DNA from 2 places in the Anaerobacillus alkaliphilus genome. Region 1 is predicted to be linked to the other one. Evidence: riboswitches for the same ligand, from Rfam matches in the RefSeq annotation. Region 1 holds a riboswitch; the other holds the start of a gene.
The links. Region 1 has a riboswitch for glycine ahead of gcvT (glycine cleavage system aminomethyltransferase GcvT). Riboswitches for the same ligand answer to the same signal wherever they lie in the genome.

Region 1 (9,924 bases):
AAAACAATGGCTATGGAAGAACACCTAAATCGTTTTGAAGAAAGTGCTTTGAAACTAGAAATTCAGCTTCCCTATGACAAAGAAACCTTAAAACAACTTCTAGAAGAGTTAAAAACAAAAAATAATATAACCAACGGGATCATTTATGTCCAAATGACACGAGGTGTTTCACCACGTGCTCATCTCTACGAGCGAAATGCAGTTGGGTTAATTACCGGCTTTTCGAGAGAGATGCCGTTTCCAGTTGAGCAAAAACAAACGGGAATACGTGCCTATGTAACCGAAGATATTCGTTGGCTTCGTTGCGATATTAAAACGATTAACCTATTAGGCAATACGATGGTAAAACGAAAAGCTACTGATCACACCTGTCAAGAAGGTATTATGCACCGAAATGGTACTATGACAGAAGGTTCTTCCTCTAATTTATTTATTGTTAAGGATAAGTTAATCTATACTCACCCTGTAACGAACTTAATCCTAAACGGAATTACCCGACAAATTGTATTAAAGCTAGCAAAAGAAAACGGATATAAAGTAGTAGAAGAAGCATTTACTTTACAACAATTGAGCAATGCCGATGAAGCTTTTATTACTAGCACCACCCAAGAGGTAACCCCGGTTACGAAGGTTGTGGGTGATATTGAAACTGATATACCTGTCGGGTCAATTACAAAAGCATTACAACAACTATTTGCAGAACATGTAAAGAACAAAACAAAATAAAACAAAGGGTTTGGCAGCTCACCAAACCCTTTGTTTTTTATTTACGGAAATTCCATTCATCATTACCATATCGTTTTTGAACGATTTCGTTCACATGATTGATTTGTTCTTCAGATAACGTATATGATTGTAGCTCAATTTCTAACCCTTTTTCAAAACCACTCTTAAACGCTACCTCAGCTTCCTCAATACTTACTGGGTGTTCACGTAATTGATTAATAGCGACTGCTTTTTGACTAAAACCTTTTTGCATCCGTTCGCGAACGCGGTCGTTAGAGAACTTGAATAGATCAAATAACTTTACTTCATCTAGATCAAGTATAATCGAGCCGTGTTGAAGAATGACGTTTTTTTGTCTCGTCTGCGCACTTCCAGCAACTTTTCTTCCTTCGACAACAAGTTCATACCAAGAAGGTGCATCAAAACAAACGGCTGAACGAGGGCTTTTTAGTAGGTCTTGCTCTTCTTTCGTCTTTGGTACGGCAAAATAGGCATCAAGTCCAAGGTTTTTAAATCCTTCAAGGACACCTTGTGAAATGACTCGATAAGACTCTGTCACTCCCTTAGGCATTTGTGGATGGTCTTCAGAGACAATTACACTATAAGTAAGTTCATGCTCATGTAAGACGCCACGGCCACCAGTTGGCCTACGCACAAATCCTAAGTCATATTTTTCAACAGCTTCTAAATTGATTTCTTTTTCTACTTTTTGAAAATAGCCAATTGATAATGTTGCAGGGTTCCAGCCGTAAAAACGGATCGTTGGATTTATCTTACCTTCACTATGCCATTCTAATAGAGCTTCATCCAATGCCATATTAAAGGCTGGGGAACATTTACCTGAATTAATAAAATGCCAAATTTCTTTCATTGTAAACCTCTTTCTACTTTTACTTCCTATACTAAATCTATCTTACCGTAATTGCCCCTGTCAATCATCGTGAATTACGAATACAACTTGAATAATTAAATGTTATAATTTATATTTAATAATATATTGAAATACGTTTGCCTAGTTCAAAAGCCTTTTTATACATAAGGCTAACAGAGTTAGAAAAAGGAGTTGGAGAAGTCATGAATTGGGTTTTAGGTATTATGACAGCTGTACTAGTTTTTTTAATTGTCAAAAGGTTTATTAAACCAAAGTACCTGAAAGATCTTAATCAAGATGAGTTCATTCAGGGTTATCGAAAAGCACAACTTATTGACGTAAGGGAGCAAAGAGAATATGAAACAGGTCATATTCTGGGATCAAGAAACATTCCGATGTCCCAATTACGTCAACGAGCGGGAGAAATCCGACCGGACAAGCCAGTATACCTATACTGTCAGTCAGGTGCAAGAAGCATCCGTGCTGCTGAATTTCTAAAAAAGAAACACAAATGTGAAGACTTAAGTCACTTAAAAGGCGGCTTTCGAAAATGGACAGGCAAGATTAAGAAATAGTAAAAGAAGTGTTCCGACATTGGAACACTTCTTTCTATTTATTACTGCTTTTGATACCTTAAGATAGGCTTTCTTGCAGCAGTTGTCTCATCAAGACGGCCGATTACTGTATGGTGAGGCGCTTCTTGAACAATCTCAGGATTTTCTTCTGCTTCTTTTGCAATTTGGATCATCACTTCAATGAACTCATCAAGAGTTTCTTTTGTTTCAGTTTCTGTTGGTTCAATCATAATACATTCCTCAACGTTTAATGGGAAGTAAATCGTTGGCGGATGGTATCCAAAGTCTAAGAGACGTTTAGCCATGTCTAATGTTCTTACCCCTAGTTTCTTTTGACGTCTTCCCGAAAGAACAAATTCGTGCTTACAATGCTGTGTATATGGAGCATCAAAGAAAGGCTCTAGTCGTCTGAACATATAGTTAGCGTTTAATACTGCGTCCTCTGAAACCTTACGTAATCCATCAGGTCCCATTGTACGAATGTAAGTGTACGCACGAACATTAATTCCGAAGTTACCGTAATAAGGCTTCACACGGCCAATCGTTTCTGGACGGTTATAATCTAAGAAATAGCGATCGCCATCTTTGGCAATTACTGGCTTCGGTAAGAATGGGATTAAGTCTTTCTTAACCCCAACTGGACCTGAACCAGGACCACCACCACCATGTGGGCCAGTAAACGTTTTGTGAAGGTTTAAATGAACTACGTCAAAGCCCATATCTCCTGGACGAGCAATTCCCAAGATCGCATTTGAATTAGCACCATCATAATAAAGCTTTCCGCCAGCGTTATGAATAATTTCAGCCATCTCTACAATGTTTTCTTCAAATAATCCAAGTGTATTTGGATTTGTTAACATCAATGCCGCTGTATCCTCACCGACTACTTCACGTAAATGTTCTAAGTCAACAAGACCTTTTTCATTTGAACGTACTGTAATGGTTTCGAAACCTGCAACAGTTGCTGAAGCCGGATTTGTACCGTGAGCTGAGTCTGGTACGATTACTTTTGTACGGTGGAAATCACCATTTTTCTCATGGAACGCACGAATTAACATTAATCCCGTCCACTCACCATGAGCACCTGCTGCTGGCTGTAACGTTACTTCATCCATACCTGTAATCTCAGCTAAAGACACTTGTAGATCATACAGTAACTCTAGAGCACCCTGGACTGTGCTTTCTTCTTGTAATGGATGGATATGAGCAAAACCTTCAAATCTTGCTACATCCTCATTTATTTTCGGGTTATATTTCATCGTACAAGAACCTAGTGGATAAAATCCAGAATCTACCCCGTGGTTACGTTTTGATAGAGCCGTATAGTGACGCATTAACTGAAGTTCTGATACCTCAGGCAGTTCTGCTTCTTCTTCACGAATAAATTCTTTAGGTAGTACATCAGATAATTCCATTTCAGGTACATCTAATGCAGGCAGGGCATAGCTAATTCTTCCATGTTTACTTTGTTCAAAAATTAAAGGTTGATTTTTCATTATTTTACTCCCTCCAATGCCTCAAGAAGACGATCAATTTCTGCCTTTGTTCTAAGTTCAGTAACTGTAAGTAGCATATGATTTCCAAGGTCAGCATAGTCTCTTCCTAAGTCATAGCCACCAATAATCCCTTGATTAAATAATATTTCATTTACTTCTTTTACAGGTTTAGAGAATTTTACAACAAACTCATTAAAAGTAGCGTTATTAGCATCTAACACTGTAAATCCTTGTTCTAAAAATGCTTTTTTTGCATAATTTGCTTTTTGAATGTTTTGAATAGCTATTTCTTTCACACCAGCTTTTCCTAGTGCACTCATCGCAACTGAGGCTGCTAGTGCATTTAGAGCTTGGTTCGAACAAATATTTGAAGTGGCTTTATCACGACGAATATGTTGTTCACGTGCTTGTAATGTTAACACGAATCCGCGCTGACCTTTGTCATCAGTAGTTTGTCCTACTAATCTTCCCGGTACTTTACGCATTAGCTTTGTCGTAGTAGCAAAATAACCACAGTGGGGGCCACCGAATTGTTGAGGAATTCCAAATGGTTGTGCATCTCCTACAACAATATCAGCACCGAATTTTCCTGGAGGAACAAGAGCACCTAATGCTAATGGATTACTTGATACAACCAAAAGACCTTTTTGGGAATGAGCTATTTTTTCAATTTCTGCTAAGTTTTCAATATTACCAAAGAAGTTTGGATATTGAACAACAACGCATGCTGTATCTGCGTCATATTTTTCTTGAAGGTCTAGTAGGCTTGTTACACCATTTTCAACTTCAATTTCAACTACCTTTAAGTTTTGACCTTTAGCGTTCGTTTTCAATACATCTCTTGCTTCAGGATGAACTGCCTTCGAAACTAAGATCGTTTTGTTCTTAGTTTGACCAGCACTCATCATCGCCGCTTCAGCAAGCGACGTATGTCCGTCATACATTGAAGAGTTTGCCAAATCCATTCCTGTAAGTTCGCTAATCATTGTTTGGAATTCAAAGATTGCTTGAAGCTCACCTTGAGAGATTTCAGGTTGATAAGGAGTGTATGCTGTATAAAATTCTGACCTTGAAATCACGTGGTCAACTACAGAAGGAATGTAATGTTCGTAAACCCCTGCCCCTAAAAATGACGTGTATTGCTTTGTATTTGCATTCCTGTTAGCCATTCTACCTAACTCTCTTACTGTATCTGGTTCAGAAAGTGCTTCTTTTAAGTTCATCTCACCTTTAAAGCGAACTTTTTCAGGAATATCTGCGAATAACTCTTCTACAGATTGGACCCCAATTGTTTCTAACATTTCTTTTTTATCTTGCTCAGTTACTGGCAAATAACGAAATTTCAATGTACTTCCCCCTTAAATTATCCTCGTTTATAAAATGGAGTTTTAACAACTTGAGCTTTTAAACGTTTTTTTCTTACTTGAACTTCAACAATTGTATTTAGTGGAGCAAAATCTATGTTAACAAGAGCTAAACCTACATTTTTCTTTAATGTCGGTGACTGAGTACCGCTCGTAACGAAGCCTACTTGTGTATCGCCAACAAAAACTTCGTATCCGGTTCTCGGAATCCCTTTATCAATCATTTCCAAACCAACAATCTTTCTTTCTAGCCCTTTTTCTTTTTGTTGCTTTAATGTTTCTTTTCCAAAAAAGTCACTTTCTTTATCAACTTTTACTGCAAAGCCGATACCTGCCTCAATAGGGGTAATATCTTTTGTTAATTCTTGGCCATATAATGGTAAGCGCGCTTCAAAGCGAAGTGTATCTCTAGCACCTAAACCACAAGGAAGCGTTCCTTCCTCATTCCCTACTTCTAAGATCTTTCTCCATAGGGATACGGCATCTTCCGGCTTACAATAAATCTCAAATCCATCCTCACCAGTATACCCAGTTCTTGAAACTAATGCTTTGGCTCCTTGAAGGTCTACCTCATCTTGAAATTTAAAAAATGTAATTTCTGATAAGTTAGTTGTTGTCAATTTTTGCAGTACTTGTTCAGCCAATGGACCTTGAATGGCTAACTGAGAAACCTCGTTTGAAATATTCTTCAGCTCAACACCTTCAATTAAGTGAGACTCCATCCAATCGAAATCCTTTTCAATATTTGAAGCATTCACAACGATTAGAAAGTCAGTTTCTTGTTTTCTATAGATAATAAGATCATCAACAGTTCCACCATCTGCATAACACATCGCAGCATATTGAGCACCGCCAACTTTCAGTTTAGAAACATCATTTGTAACTAAAGTTTGTAAATACTGTTCCGCAGAAGGACCTATAACAGTAAACTCACCCATATGTGATACGTCAAAAAGACCAGCTCTTTCTCTTACAGCCTCATGCTCTTCTTTTATACTACTAAATTGCACAGGAAGATCCCAGCCACCAAAGTCGATTGTTTTACCTCCATACTCCCCGTAAACTTCAAAGAGCGGCGTTCGTTTTAAAGCACTCATCAAATAACCTCCATCTTATCATTTAGCATTAGTTTTTTATTACTTTAAGTATTTTACTCCTATAAACCTGGTTCTTTCTTGGGAAAAAAGTGACTTAATAGTAAGGCAATTTTTTAATAAAACAGCAAAAAAGGACAGAGAAATACACTGATATGTGTGTATTCTCTGTCCTTAAACCAGAAAGTTTATTCCATAAGTAAGTAGGAATTATCCTCGTGGGTGGTCTAATCAATCAGAAATCGATTACAGACACTCTCCAGAGTTGCGTCAAACATGAGTCTTTTTGCCTGAGAGATTCACATATATATGCTTGCTCCTTCGGCGCTGTAGGAAAGCTAGGTAAAGCTTCATCTATAACCAATTCTAAGTCAGTAGATTACAGTCTCTCCCCATGTTCTCATTCGCAGTTATGATATTGTTCGATTGTTTTCCATTGTTTTTGTCAATACTAAAAAATATGACTTTGTGAAATGAAAAACACCCATAATCTATCCTATCACTACCCTAGATTAATTGGCAATCATTTAATTTTAATTATTCAAAGAAAGGATTGGTGTCCATGAATATTACCATGAATTTCGATTCTTCATGGCAAGAGGGATTGTTAAAAAAAATGGATGATGACGGTCCTTGGTCAAGTTGGGAGTTGTATAAACTAGCCATTGAAGCCGAAAATAATTTATCTATTAATAAATTTTCTGGGCTCGTGGCACCTACACACCTTCCTAACCTAACCATTTTCCCGCATCAGCTAGAAGTAGCCAAAAAGGTGATTGAAGAAATGAACGGAAAAGCAATTTTAGCTGATGAGGTTGGCTTGGGAAAAACGATTGAGGCCGGGTTAATTTTAAAAGAGTATATGATTCGTGGTCTAGTAAAAAAAGCCTTAATTTTAGTACCTGCTTCACTCGTGTCTCAATGGTCAATCGAGCTAAACCAAAAATTTTATATTCCTGCCGTTGCTCAACGAAAAACATATGTATGGGAACAATGTGATGTTGTTGTTGCCTCTATTGATACAGCAAAGCGTAACCCACACAGAGATATTGTTTTAAAACAAAATTACGATTTAATTATTATCGATGAGGCTCATAAGCTTAAAAACAAAAAAACCAAAAACTACGAGTTTATTCAAAGCCTGAAGAAAAAGTTTTGCTTACTTTTAACGGCAACACCTGTTCAGAATAGACTAGAGGAAATCTTTAATCTTGTTTCATTATTGAAACCCGGACACTTAGGTGACGAAGCAAGCTTTGATCATGACTTTCGTTCAAATACCCGTTCCCCTAAAAATGATGAAAAACTTAGGGAGCTCGTTAATAAGGTCATGGTCCGAAACCGTCGCGAGGATACTGGAATTGAATGGACAAAACGTGTAGTAAATACCATTACAATTCCTCTATCGAAAGAAGAACAAGAATTATATGATGCTGTCACTGCCTTAAAACAAGTTTCAAATAATGAAGAGGCTTTAATAAAAAATCATTTTTCACTTTTAACCTTACAAAGGGAAGTCTGTAGTAGCAGAGAAGCCGCGTTTCTTACATTAAAGAATATGGCTGAAAAAATGGAGCAAACGCCAGAGTTAGTTGAGAAAGTGCAATTTCTCTTTAAAAAGATTGAACAAGTAAAAACCAATTCAAAGGCAGAAAAAGCACTTGAGTTAATTCAAAATATTAACGATAAAGTCATTATCTTTACAGAGTACCGTGCTACTCAACTATATCTACAGTGGTTTCTAAATCAACATGGGATTAGCTCTGTTCCCTTTCGAGGCGGCTTTAAACGTGGAAAAAAAGATTGGATGAAACAGCTCTTTAAAGATCGTGCTCAGGTGCTTATTGCGACTGAAGCAGGTGGCGAAGGGATAAATCTTCAATTTTGTCACCATATTATAAATTACGATCTTCCATGGAATCCGATGCGGATTGAACAAAGAATTGGCCGGATCCATCGTTTGGGTCAAGAAAAGGATGTCCATATCTATAATTTTGCGACTGAAAATACAGTCGAACAACATATTTTATCACTACTCTATGATAAAATACGTTTGTTTGAGCGAGTAATAGGAGAATTAGATGATATATTAGCTAGACTTGATTTAAATAATATTGAGGAACATATCTCTGATATCCTTGTAAATTCTAGGAGTGATGGTGAAATAAAAGTGAAAATGAACCATCTCAGTGAACTTATAAAACTAAGCGAAGGAGCGACTCAAGAAGATGCAGCAGCAGGACATTCATAATTTCTTAGAGAGATATTTTACAGCGAATGAAAGTCCCATTCTTGAAAATAGTCGAGGTTATCTTCATGTGCAGCTTTCAATCGACTTAGATAAACTTTTAATGAATCGACCTTTTTACTGGCACTACTTAGAAAAAACTGGTGGGACACCTAACCCTATGCAAATGACCTTGATTACAAATCCGGAAGAATGTAGTGAGGATAAAAAAGGCGAACAAGTTCATTTTGGTTCTCCTAGGCTACATCAAATCTTTCAGTCCGTACAGCAGTTGGGTGCTTACATTCGTCTCTTTGAACAAATTCCCGTAGGTGAAAGAATGAATTCTACGGCTTTACATCCTTGGCTTTGTTTAAATGCAAAAATTTCATATCAATGTGATCGTAAAAAAGATATTGTAATTTCATTAGGACTCAATTTAATTAACGGAGAAATCCAAGATCAATTTCATGATTTATTACTAACAAAAGATCTAACTCCTAAAATTCCAGACTTTTGTTTTACCTTATCACCGTTAATTACGCCTAGAAGTGGACTGTCACGGCTTGAGAACACGATTCGTTCGATTATCTCCCAGGACGACCACCAATGGGCAGAAGATGCCCAATACCGTTGGGATCAAGACTTACGTTTATTAGAAACTTTTTACGAAGATATGGAAGAAAAACCTGAGAGCTATTTCTTAGAAATTGAGGCGCTAAAGGACCAATATGAACCTAAAATAAATATCAACATTATCAACGGTGGTCTTTTTTATCTAAGTAGTAAATAACCAAAACTGACTCAACTTGAACAAGTTGAGTCAGTTTTAGTTTATTATGAATTTTTCTTCTTCGTTTGAAATAGTTGCGAAAGAGCAAATGGAATTAAACCAAACCAACGATAAGCAAAAGGATCTTTACTTGCTTTTCGCTCTTCTTTCATTGCCTTCCGTTTCTCACTAGGTGTATCTACATAACTAACAAATTGTTGGGTTACATATTTTACATAGTCATTTGTTTTCATTACAAAATCACCAGCTTAGTTTTTACACTTATTATTACCAATGTTAATGACTGTTATTCTAAACAAGTGATGATTTCATTAACTATTTCATCAAGGGGTTTCTTTGTTGTTTCAATCGTAAAATCAGCTTCCCGGTAAAATGGGAGTCTTGCTTCAAAACGTTTTTTATTGGCAGCAAAATCCGCTTTAAATAATGGTCTGCTTTGATCTGTTGCCAACCTACGAGTTGTTTCCTCAATATCACAATAAAGAAAAATCACTATGCCATACTCTTTCATTAACTGACGGTTCTCAGGTCGAAGAACAATCCCCCCACCAGTTGTGATGATTTTTTGAGTTTGGCCGCACAAACTTTGAAGTGCATTTGTTTCATAATCACGGAATATATTTTCTCCATCCTCTTGAAAAATTGCCTTAATGCTCTTATCAAAGCTTTCTTCAATATAGCTGTCTGTGTCAATGACCGGAATATTTAATTGCCTAGAAAGTAATTGGCCAACAGTTGTTTTCCCAGCCCCCATAAATCCTGTTAAAAAAATGTGTTC
Region 2 (9,924 bases), on a different contig from region 1:
GATTATTGTGTCGGTATTGTCCATGCCGAATCGTATCATTCAGAACTTGGCAATGAATTAGGCAAGGATAACGCTCACCTAGATTACATAGCAATTGTCAGTGTTGGTGGCAAGAGAATGAGTTTGCGAACGATTCATGAATATATTGATGTTTCTGAAATTGCTGGAAATTATGGCGGTGGTGGACATGCAAAGGCATCTGGTTGTTCATTAACGCCAGAAGCATATGAGTACTTTGTAGCAGAGCCTTTTAAAATTGATCCTATGAGAGCAGATGCTTTTAGAAATCAATATAACTTAAAGGAGTCTATTCACGGTTCACTATATGAAAATCGGGATGACGATCAATTCTTTGTGTACCCTTCTGACGAAGATGAGTGGACTGTTGAACGCAATGGATCTCCTGTCGAGGAAGAGTTTGTATCATTTCAAGAAGCTGAAAACTATATAAAACGTAACTATTCTGCATGGTTAGTAAGGGATGAAATATATGTCCAGTTTTTAAAGGAAAACGTGATTGAACTGAAACTCTATGCAAAAGAACAAGGTGATGTTGCGCCTTACCAACTAGATCTTGAACAGCATGAAGGAGAGCTTTACTCTCATTAAAAAAGTCGAGGACGATTTAATCGTCCTCGACTTTTTAAATTCCACGTACCATAATTGTTTTCGTTTCTCTTATCTGATGTTGCGCTTCTTCTAATTGAGCACGCTGCTCAGGTGATGCGGTTGCTAATAAATCATTTATTTCTGAGTCCAATTCCATCAGTTGATTCATCAGAAAAGGGTATTCAGTTGGATCATTCTGTTGAATTAATTTTACATCTAGTAGCTCTTTATGAGCACTGTCAATCGTTTCTTGGGCTCTTGTTAAATAACTGTCGATTTGATCCTTTTGTAACAACGAATTCGCCTCCCTTATGTTACTCTGTACTATTTCATTATTTGTTCTCTAAATTGCTTTTATGCAAAATAGCAACTCTTTCCAAACAGAAAAAAGGTGTTTAACTCATTGTGAGGAGGGTATTTCATAAATAAGACAGCATTAAAGGGGGCATTTGTTTTCTTGTAATGGTCATTAACTAATTATAAAAAAACAAAAAACTACACAAGGAGTGGTATTCATGGATAATCAAAAAGGAATAATTGTTGGAACACTTATTGGGAGTGCAGTTGGTGCCGCTGTTGCAGTGCTTACGACACCAAAGAGTGGACCTGAGTTACGTAGTGAGATCAATGATCAGTTTGAGTATGGAAAAATGAAGGCAGAAGAAGTATCAGATTTGTTAAAGGATCGAATTGATTCGTTTACAACGATTTTAGATGATCGTTCTTCAAATCTCTCAGAAACGGTAATCGATGAAGCTAATCATATTGTGAGTGAAGCAAAAGCAGCGCTCGAAGAACTCCGTGAAAAAGAAGAGATTGACACAAACGAAATAAGAACTCTCGTGAAACGTCTAATGAAAGAAGAAATGAAGTCTGGAAAAGAAATTGGTGATGCAGTTAAAGGTGAAATAGAGAATTTTCAACAGGATTTTAAAAAAGAGTTAGATGAGTTAGCGAAAAAGATTTCATAAAGTCAACATTTTAAAGGAGTGTTATAATTGTTACACAACATTAAAGAGTTGAAAAAGTTTGATATAATCGCAGTCGATGGTCCTATTGGTACGGTTCATGATTTTTTACTAGATGATAAAGAGTGGACTATACGATATCTCGTTGTTGATACGATGAAATGGTTACCTGGTAAAAAAGTATTGATCTCGCCAATGACTATTGCTGAATTAGATTTGGTAAATGGAAATCTCTTCCTTTTTCTTACAAGGGAAACAATAAAGTCCAGTCCAGCACTCGAAACTAAATTACCGACAAGAGCATACGAAGCAAGCTTTGTTCATTATTATGGTTTGCGCCCCTATTGGTATTTGGCTGAAAAAGCGGCTCATGAATCAGTAGGCAATCAAGAAATAGAAGATGTAGTTACGGAAAACTACGAACACGAAAGTACGCTACGAAGTTTTCTTGACATAGAAGGTTATCATATTGAGGCAACTGATGGGAGAATCGGTCATGTTGAGAACTTTGTTGTCTGTGATGAAACTTGGAAGGTAAGGTATTTAGTAGTTGATACACAAAATTGGTGGGTAGGTAAACACGTCTTGGTTGATCCTGAATGGATCTCATATGTTAGCTGGCAAGAGCAAATCGTTCGAGTAGACTTAACGAAAGAGACGATAAAAAATGGACCGGAGTATGATCCGAATAGAGCGATAACAAGAGAACTCGAGGATGAAATATATACAAAATATGATAAGCCAAGATTTTGGCTCTAACAATAGGAGAAGGTGAGGGGGAGAACCCCCTCACCTTCTCTTAATTTATTAAGGCTTGTAATGGAGCAGGAATACGTCCGCCACGTGCAATCAATTTGTCAGACGAGAAAGGATTGACACCCATGACGGGTGCACGACCTAACAGACCGCCAAATTCGACCATTTCGCCTTCTTTTTTTCCGGGCACGGGGATAACACGAACAGCGGTTGTTTTTTTGTTAATCATTCCAATAGCAGCCTCGTCAGCAATCATTGCTGAAAGGGTAGCAGCTGACACGTCTCCAGTGACAGCAATCATATCAAGCCCCACTGAACAAACACATGTCATAGCCTCTAGTTTCGAAAGGGTAAGAGCGCCATCTACAATTCCTTTAATCATACCGTTATCTTCACTCACTGGGATAAATGCGCCACTTAAACCACCGACATAGGAGCTTGCCATCGCACCACCTTTTTTAACTGCATCATTCATGAGTGCAAGGGCGGCAATCGTTCCGTGTGTTCCGACACGTTCTAAACCAATTTCTTCAAGGATTTCAGCAACACTATCATTCATTGCATTTGTTGGTGCTAACGACAGATCCATAATTCCAAACGGAATATTCAAACGCTCAGCCACAACACGACCGATGAGCTCCCCAGCACGAGTTATTTTAAAGGCTGTTTTCTTAATAATTTCTGAGACCTTACCGAGATCAGCGTCAGGATATCTTCTAAGTGCATTTAGTACCACACCAGGGCCACTCACACCTACATTAAGAACGACTTCCCCTTCACCTGACCCGTGAAATGCTCCAGCCATAAATGGATTGTCTTCTACTGGGTTGCAAAAGACAACAAGCTTTGCACAAGCGAGACCATTTTGTTCCTTTGTACGCTCGGCTGCATCCTTTAAAATGATACCAAGCTGTCTCACTGCATCCATATTAATGCCAGTTCGAGTCGTTGCCACTGATATAGAAGAACATACTCGGTCAGTTACACTTAAAGCTTCTGGAAGTGCATCAAGGAGAGTTTGATCTCCTTTAGAAATCCCTTTATGTACTAGGGCCGAGTATCCACCAATGAAGTCTACTCCTAAAACTTTAGCTGCTTTATCTAATGTTTTGGCCAGTTCAATAGCTTCTTGTTTGGTCGCATTACCTAAAATTTCAGCAATAGGTGTGATTGATATTCGTTTATTGATAATTGGTATTCCATATTCTTTTTCTACCGTTTCTGCTACCGACTTTAACTCTTTTGCGTAGGTAGTTATTTTATCGTAGACTCGCTGATTAAGGTTTGAAAAATTTGAGTCAGCGCAATCGTGAAGATTAATTCCCATCGTTACTGTTCGTATATCAAGGCTCTCCATTTGTACCATTCGAATGGTTTCTTGCATTTCTGCTAGTGCAATATTCATTTGTCTGACCCCTCCTTTTAGACTCGATGCATCGCTTTGAATAAGTCTTCGAGCTGTATGTTAATCTTTAAGCCCATTTCTAGATTAATTGGTTCAAATTGCTCTTGTAGATGCTCTAGGCTCTCTAGATCAGATACATCGACTAACATCATCATTGTAAAAAAGTCTTGGAGGATCGTTTGACTAATATCTAGGATGTTCACCTGATTTTTTGCTAAGACACTTGTCACTTTGGCAATAATTCCAACTTGATCTTTCCCAATTACACTTACCACTGCACGTTTTTTCTCCACCATTATCACCTCGATTATTTTTATGAAATAAAAAAAGATTGGAAATGTTTCCAATCTCAGTAGGCAATAGAATAACGTACATATAGTAGTAGTTACTCTTCTGTCCTTTTGCCTGAGATAGTGAATCCTTCGGCGCCGCATCATGCGAACTCTCCAGAAGCTGCTCCTACTATAGTTTGATCCATAGTACTCATCGCTTGCTTTTATTAGATTAAACAGATAGTAAAAGTAATTGTGAAATAGTCAACATAAAAAAACTCAATTCTTAGAATGTTCAAATTTTTATAAAGAAAGCCCACCTTTTGGCGAGCTTTTCAAGTATTACTCATTAATTTCTCGTAACTTCTGGTCAGTTGGTAAGAAGAAGGTTAATAGCCCTAGTAATGGCAATGCGACAACAAATAACATTGTATTAGATAGTCCAATCCAGTCAGCAATTGCTCCTAAAGCAACTGAGCCGATCGCTCCCATACCAAACGCTAAACCAACGATTAATCCTGAAACCATGCCGATTTTTCCAGGGACAAGTTCTTGAGCGTAAACCACAGATACCGAGAAGCTTGATAAGATAATAAAACCGATGGTCCCCATCAGCACGTAAGTAAAGATTGGCCCAACATGTGGCAAAAGCAGAGCTAAAGGAGCAGACCCTAACATAGAAAGCATTAAGATATTTCGTTTTCCATAACGGTCTGCTAACGGTCCACCTGCAAATGTACCAAATGCTCCTGCAGCTAAAAAGACAAAAATGTAAATAAGTGCCTGGTCAACAGTAATCGTAAATTTCTCCATCATGTAAAACACGTAAAAATTTGAAATTCCAGCATGGAACCAAGAACGGGCAAACACGAGAAATACTAATAAGGTAATCGCAAACACGACAATTCTCTTTGTTTCTGGATTGTTTTGCGTTTTTTTCTTTTGGAAAACCTTCTTCTTGGCCAACATAGTAACTTGTTGCGAATACCATTTTGCAATATAGACTAGTAGTCCAATTGCAAGGGCAGCTAATAATGTAAACCATATTGCACCGAATTGGCCGAATGGCACAATAATTAATACTGTAATTAAAGGTGCTAACGCTTGACCTGCATTTCCACCAACTTGATAGATTGATTGCGCGGTACCACGCTTTGCCCCAGCAGCCATATAGGCTACCCGCGAACCTTCAGGGTGAAATGTAGCTGAACCTAACCCAATAAAGATAACGGAAAGAACAACTAACCAGAAAGACGGAGCAAAGGCTAGCCCAAGCACTCCGAAAAACGTAAAGCAAAGGCCGATTGGTAGGGCATAAGGTGAGGGTTTTTTGTCAGTATAGTAGCCTACGACAGGCTGGATTAATGATGAAGTTAAATTAAGAGCAAAAGCAATAAGGCCAAGTTGAGTAAACGTTAGTCCCATCGATTGCTGTAAGATTGGAAACATTGCCGGGACAACGGATTGAATGGCATCGTTTAGTAAATGAACGAAGCCAATAATTAAAAGAATGTTATACATCGTTTTTTGCTCGGGTAAAGCATTTACTAGCTGTTTTGGTTCTGCGGCCATAAGATCCCCTCTTATTTAGATAGTCTAAATATATCTTAACATTTTATGACAAATCTTTGAATAAAAAAGATAGAATTTTAGATGAAAACTATGATTTTGGACAACTTTTTGTTATGATAGTAGTTACGTGTTTTAACTAAACCAAACGAGTGAAGGAGTTGGGAACACAATGAACACGAAAGACTCATTGATGATTATTGATGGCATGGCACTTTTATTTAGAGGCTACTATGCTACTTCATATAGCGGCTACATTATGAAAACAAGTAAAGGAATACCGACAAATGCCATATACGGCTTTGTTAAATATATGCAAGATGCAATTCGTACATTTCAACCAACGCATGTTTTATGTTGTTGGGATATGGGGGCACGGACGTTTCGAAATGAACTTTATCCAGCTTATAAAGCTAACCGAGGCGAGGCTCCTGATGAATTAATTCCACAATTTGACTTAGTAAAAAGAGTGGTAGAATACTTTGATATCCCTAATATTGGGATTGAGGGATTTGAAGCAGATGATTGTATTGGAACGCTAGCGAAAAAGTATAGCCAAGAGATGCAAATTCAAATTCTTACAGGTGATCACGATAGTTTGCAGTTAATAAACGAAAATACTCATTCCATTATTATGAAAAAAGGAATGTCCAACTACGAAGTTTACACGTTGGAAAAGCTTCTTGAAGAAAAAGAATTAACACCTGCCCAGTTTATTGATTTAAAGGGATTAATGGGTGATACAAGCGATAATTTTCCTGGTGTTAAGGGAATTGGCGAGAAGACTGCGATTAAACTTTTAAAGGAATATGGATCAATTGAAGGTATTTTAGAGAATTTACCGAAGCTTTCTAAAGGTATCCGGACAAAAATTGAAACTGAGTTGGACATGCTTCATCTTTCACGTAAGTTAGCAGAAATACATTGTGAAGTACCTGTCGAGATTGAGATACAAAAATGTATTCGATCAATTGATGAGGCTAGAGTAACGGAAATTTTTGAAGAGTTAGAGTTTCACCGCCTACTTAAGGATAAATCATTCTTAGAAGGATTAAAGGTCAATATACAGCCATTGTGTTAAGTGAAGTGGGTCAATTTCCAGAAGGAAGTTGGCCCATTTTTTTCTTGTATTTTTTTAAGCAAATTTACGAACAGCATAAAGGATATATGTTATGATCGTTTTGTTGTCTTTTTTTCATAGGGCGACAAATACGAATAATTCGGTTTAAAAGGGGGTTTTGATATGAAGCTGCGCGTTTCAGCTGTTCAATATCATTTACACACAATTTCTAGTTTTCAAGAGTTTGAGGACCAGGTGACTCACTATGTGAAGACTGCAGCAGAATTTAAATCAGACTTTGTTCTTTTTCCTGAGTTTATTACGACACAACTGATGTCTATAAAGGGAGAAGGAGACGAAACTCCAACAATTCAAGATTTACCCCAATTTACGCTTGCTTATCACCAGATTTTTAGTACGTTAGCAAAGCAACATGGAATGCATATTATTGGCGGCACCCATGTAATTGAACAAGAGGGAAAACTTTATAATGTTGCTCACATGTTTTACCCAGATGGAAGGATTGTTGGGCAACCAAAGCTTCATATCACACCAACTGAAGTAGATGAGTGGAATATACACGGCGGTGATGGTTTACAAGTGTTTGACACAGATAAAGGAAGAGTTGCCGTTTTAACTTGTTATGACATTGAGTTTCCTGAGATTGTCCGGATGGCAAAAGCTATGGGGGCTGATGTGATTTTCTGTCCATCTTGTACAGATGACTCTCACGGATTTCACCGTGTTCGTTATTCTTGCCACGCAAGAACGATTGAAAACCAAGTGTATGTAGTAACCACTGGTACTGTTGGTTCATTACCAACTGTTGACTTTATGAGAATGAATTACGGCCAAGCGGCCATTATTACACCTAATGATGTTCCATTTCCACAACGAGGAATTCTCATTGAAGGTGACATTAATAACGATATGATTATTACAGGGGACTTAGATTTATCCTTACTATATGAAGTTCGTGAAGCGGGATCCGTAACAACATGGCGCGACCGTAGGAGTGATCTTTATCCTGATTGGGAACAACTAACAAACAAAGATAACCTACTTAGGAATGGATAAGGAGTGTTCGTCGGTGTATCGCAAGGAAATTTTTCACTTTCACGAAGGGAAGCCATTAAAGGTCATCGTACGAAACTATCAAAAAAGTGATTTTGAAGAGCTCATTCAAATCCAACGTGAAAGCTTTCCACCTCCGTTTCCTTCTGAGCTATGGTGGAATGAAGAGCAACTAACGAACCATGTGACACTTTTTCCTGAAGGTGCTCTTTGTTTAGAAGTAGAAGGAGAAATCGCAGGCTCTATGACAGGGCTCCTCGTACCGTTTGATCCGAAGCACCCCAAGCATACGTGGGAGGAAATCACGGATAACGGTTATATTCGAAATCACGAGCCAAACGGAAATACGTTGTATGTGGTCGATATTTGCATTCGGCCTTCGTATCGGAATCATAAATTAGGGAAAGTATTAATGGATTCGATGTACGATGTGGTTGTTCATAAAGGACTTGAACGCTTGTTAGGTGGAGGGAGAATGCCAGGGTATCACAAACTAGCTTCTGAAATGACGCCTGAAGAGTACCTACAGAAAGTTTTGAGTGGGGAAGTTCGAGATCCGGTGATTTCTTTTTTACTAATGTGTGGAAGAACGCCTGTCACTCTAGTTGAGAATTACTTGGCAGACGAAGAATCGCATAACTTTGGGGTTTTAATGGAATGGAGAAATCCGTTTAAACAACAATAAGGCTTACCAATTTGGTAAGTCTTTTTTTGAAACTTTTTGCTGTTAATAAGCGTCTAACATAAAAAGGATAAAAGGGTGGTCGAGATGAGTCGAAGGTTGTTTTGTCTTTATTTTTTAATAGTAATGTTTCTTGTAGCTTGTAGTGCCGGGAATTCCTCTATGGAAAGTTCGGATCGTGCGGTTATGGACGCGGAACCAAAAATGGAGCAAGGATACGGTGGTTCGTCACAAGAAACAAGCAATACGAAAAGCCTTAATGTGACAGACCGGATGGTGATTTACAATGCTAATCTTTCGTTAGAAATTAAAGATTATCATAAGGTTGAAGCAATCATTCAAGAAAAAGTGGCTACACTCGGTGGGTACGTCGTTGAGTCTTCCATCTATTATAGTGGCGAAGACCGGATTAACGGTCATTTAACTGTAAAGGTCCCACAGAAATCATTTCATAGTTTCATTAATGAAGTCGAGTCTGAAAGTGTAAAGGTTAATGATCGTCATGTTAGTGGGAATGACGTAACGGAAGAGTTTGTCGACTTAGAGTCTCGCTTACGTTCAAAACGTGTCGTAGAAGAAAGACTTATTAGTTTTATGGAAAAGGCTACGAAAACTGAAGATTTGTTAAAGATTTCAAGCGACCTAGCGAAAGTTCAAGAAGAAATTGAGCAGGTAATGGGACGAATGAATTATCTCAAGAACAACGTTGACTATTCAACGGTTTCAATTTCTTTAACAGAAAGAAAAGTTAATGTTGCTTCAATCCAAGCGAGTGAAAATTTAAATACCTGGGTGAAAGCAAAGAGCTTATTTATTGATAGTATTAATGGATTACTATCGTTCTTTTCGTTCCTAGTAGTTGTAGCAGTTGGATTGAGTCCGATATTTGTTCCAGTATTGGCTGTTGTGGTAATCTTCGTATTTTACGTTAAAAGAAAGAAAAAGAATAAACCTTTTGAGGGCTAGTAGTAGTTAGGTTAGTTTGCAATTGCTTCGATAACGAGAAGCAATTGTTTTTTTTGTTTGGTATCATATTTCCCAGAATAGAAGCAAGAATGATCTTAGTTACACGATTCTCCTAGTAACTGTAAAAAACGGGCGGCGAGACTGATCTTAGTTACACGATTCTCCTAGTAACTGTAAAATACGGTAAGCAAGAAAGATCTTAGTTACACAATTCTCCTAGTAACTGTAAAAAAGGGGCAGCAAGACTGATCTTAGTTACACAATTCTCCTAGTAACTGTAAAAAAGGGTAAGCAAGACTGATTTTAGTTACACAATTCTCCTAGTAACTGTAAAAAAGGGGCAGCGAGACTGATCTTAGTTACACAATTCTCCTAGTAACTGTAAAAAAGGGTAAGCAAGACTGATCTTAGTTACACAATTCTCCTAGTAATTGTAAAAAAGGGTAAGCAAGACTGACCTTAGTTACGCAATTTTCCTAGTAACTGTAAAATACGGTAAGCAAGAAAGATCTTAGTTACACAATTCTCCTAACATCTGTAAAATATGGTAAGCAAGCAGGATC

Region 2: linked by a shared signal. The riboswitch ahead of DS745_RS01720 (ACT domain-containing protein) and the one ahead of gcvT (glycine cleavage system aminomethyltransferase GcvT) in region 1 are both predicted to bind glycine.

What each region holds. Positions count from the first base shown of each region.
Region 1 covers NZ_QOUX01000045.1:108,542-118,465, reverse strand. The annotation lists gene dat (D-amino-acid transaminase) at 1-726, shown strand, start outside; gene DS745_RS14755 (lipoate--protein ligase family protein) at 764-1,597, opposite strand; gene DS745_RS14750 (rhodanese-like domain-containing protein) at 1,801-2,172, shown strand; gene gcvPB (aminomethyl-transferring glycine dehydrogenase subunit GcvPB) at 2,214-3,668, opposite strand; gene gcvPA (aminomethyl-transferring glycine dehydrogenase subunit GcvPA) at 3,668-5,014, opposite strand; gene gcvT (glycine cleavage system aminomethyltransferase GcvT) at 5,032-6,129, opposite strand; glycine riboswitch at 6,395-6,530, opposite strand; gene DS745_RS14730 (DEAD/DEAH box helicase) at 6,689-8,377, shown strand; gene DS745_RS14725 (YqhG family protein) at 8,355-9,146, shown strand; gene DS745_RS14720 (YqzE family protein) at 9,191-9,379, opposite strand; gene DS745_RS14715 (shikimate kinase) at 9,433-9,924, opposite strand, start outside.
Region 2 covers NZ_QOUX01000001.1:328,197-338,120, forward strand. The annotation lists gene DS745_RS01695 (DHH family phosphoesterase) at 1-609, shown strand, start outside; gene DS745_RS01700 (DUF2524 family protein) at 644-904, opposite strand; gene DS745_RS01705 (YtxH domain-containing protein) at 1,125-1,580, shown strand; gene DS745_RS01710 (PRC-barrel domain-containing protein) at 1,608-2,336, shown strand; gene DS745_RS01715 (PFL family protein) at 2,377-3,738, opposite strand; gene DS745_RS01720 (ACT domain-containing protein) at 3,756-4,031, opposite strand; glycine riboswitch at 4,122-4,198, opposite strand; gene DS745_RS01725 (MFS transporter) at 4,353-5,582, opposite strand; gene DS745_RS01730 (5'-3' exonuclease) at 5,752-6,660, shown strand; gene DS745_RS01735 (carbon-nitrogen hydrolase family protein) at 6,823-7,716, shown strand; gene DS745_RS01740 (GNAT family N-acetyltransferase) at 7,730-8,398, shown strand; gene DS745_RS01745 (DUF4349 domain-containing protein) at 8,558-9,361, shown strand.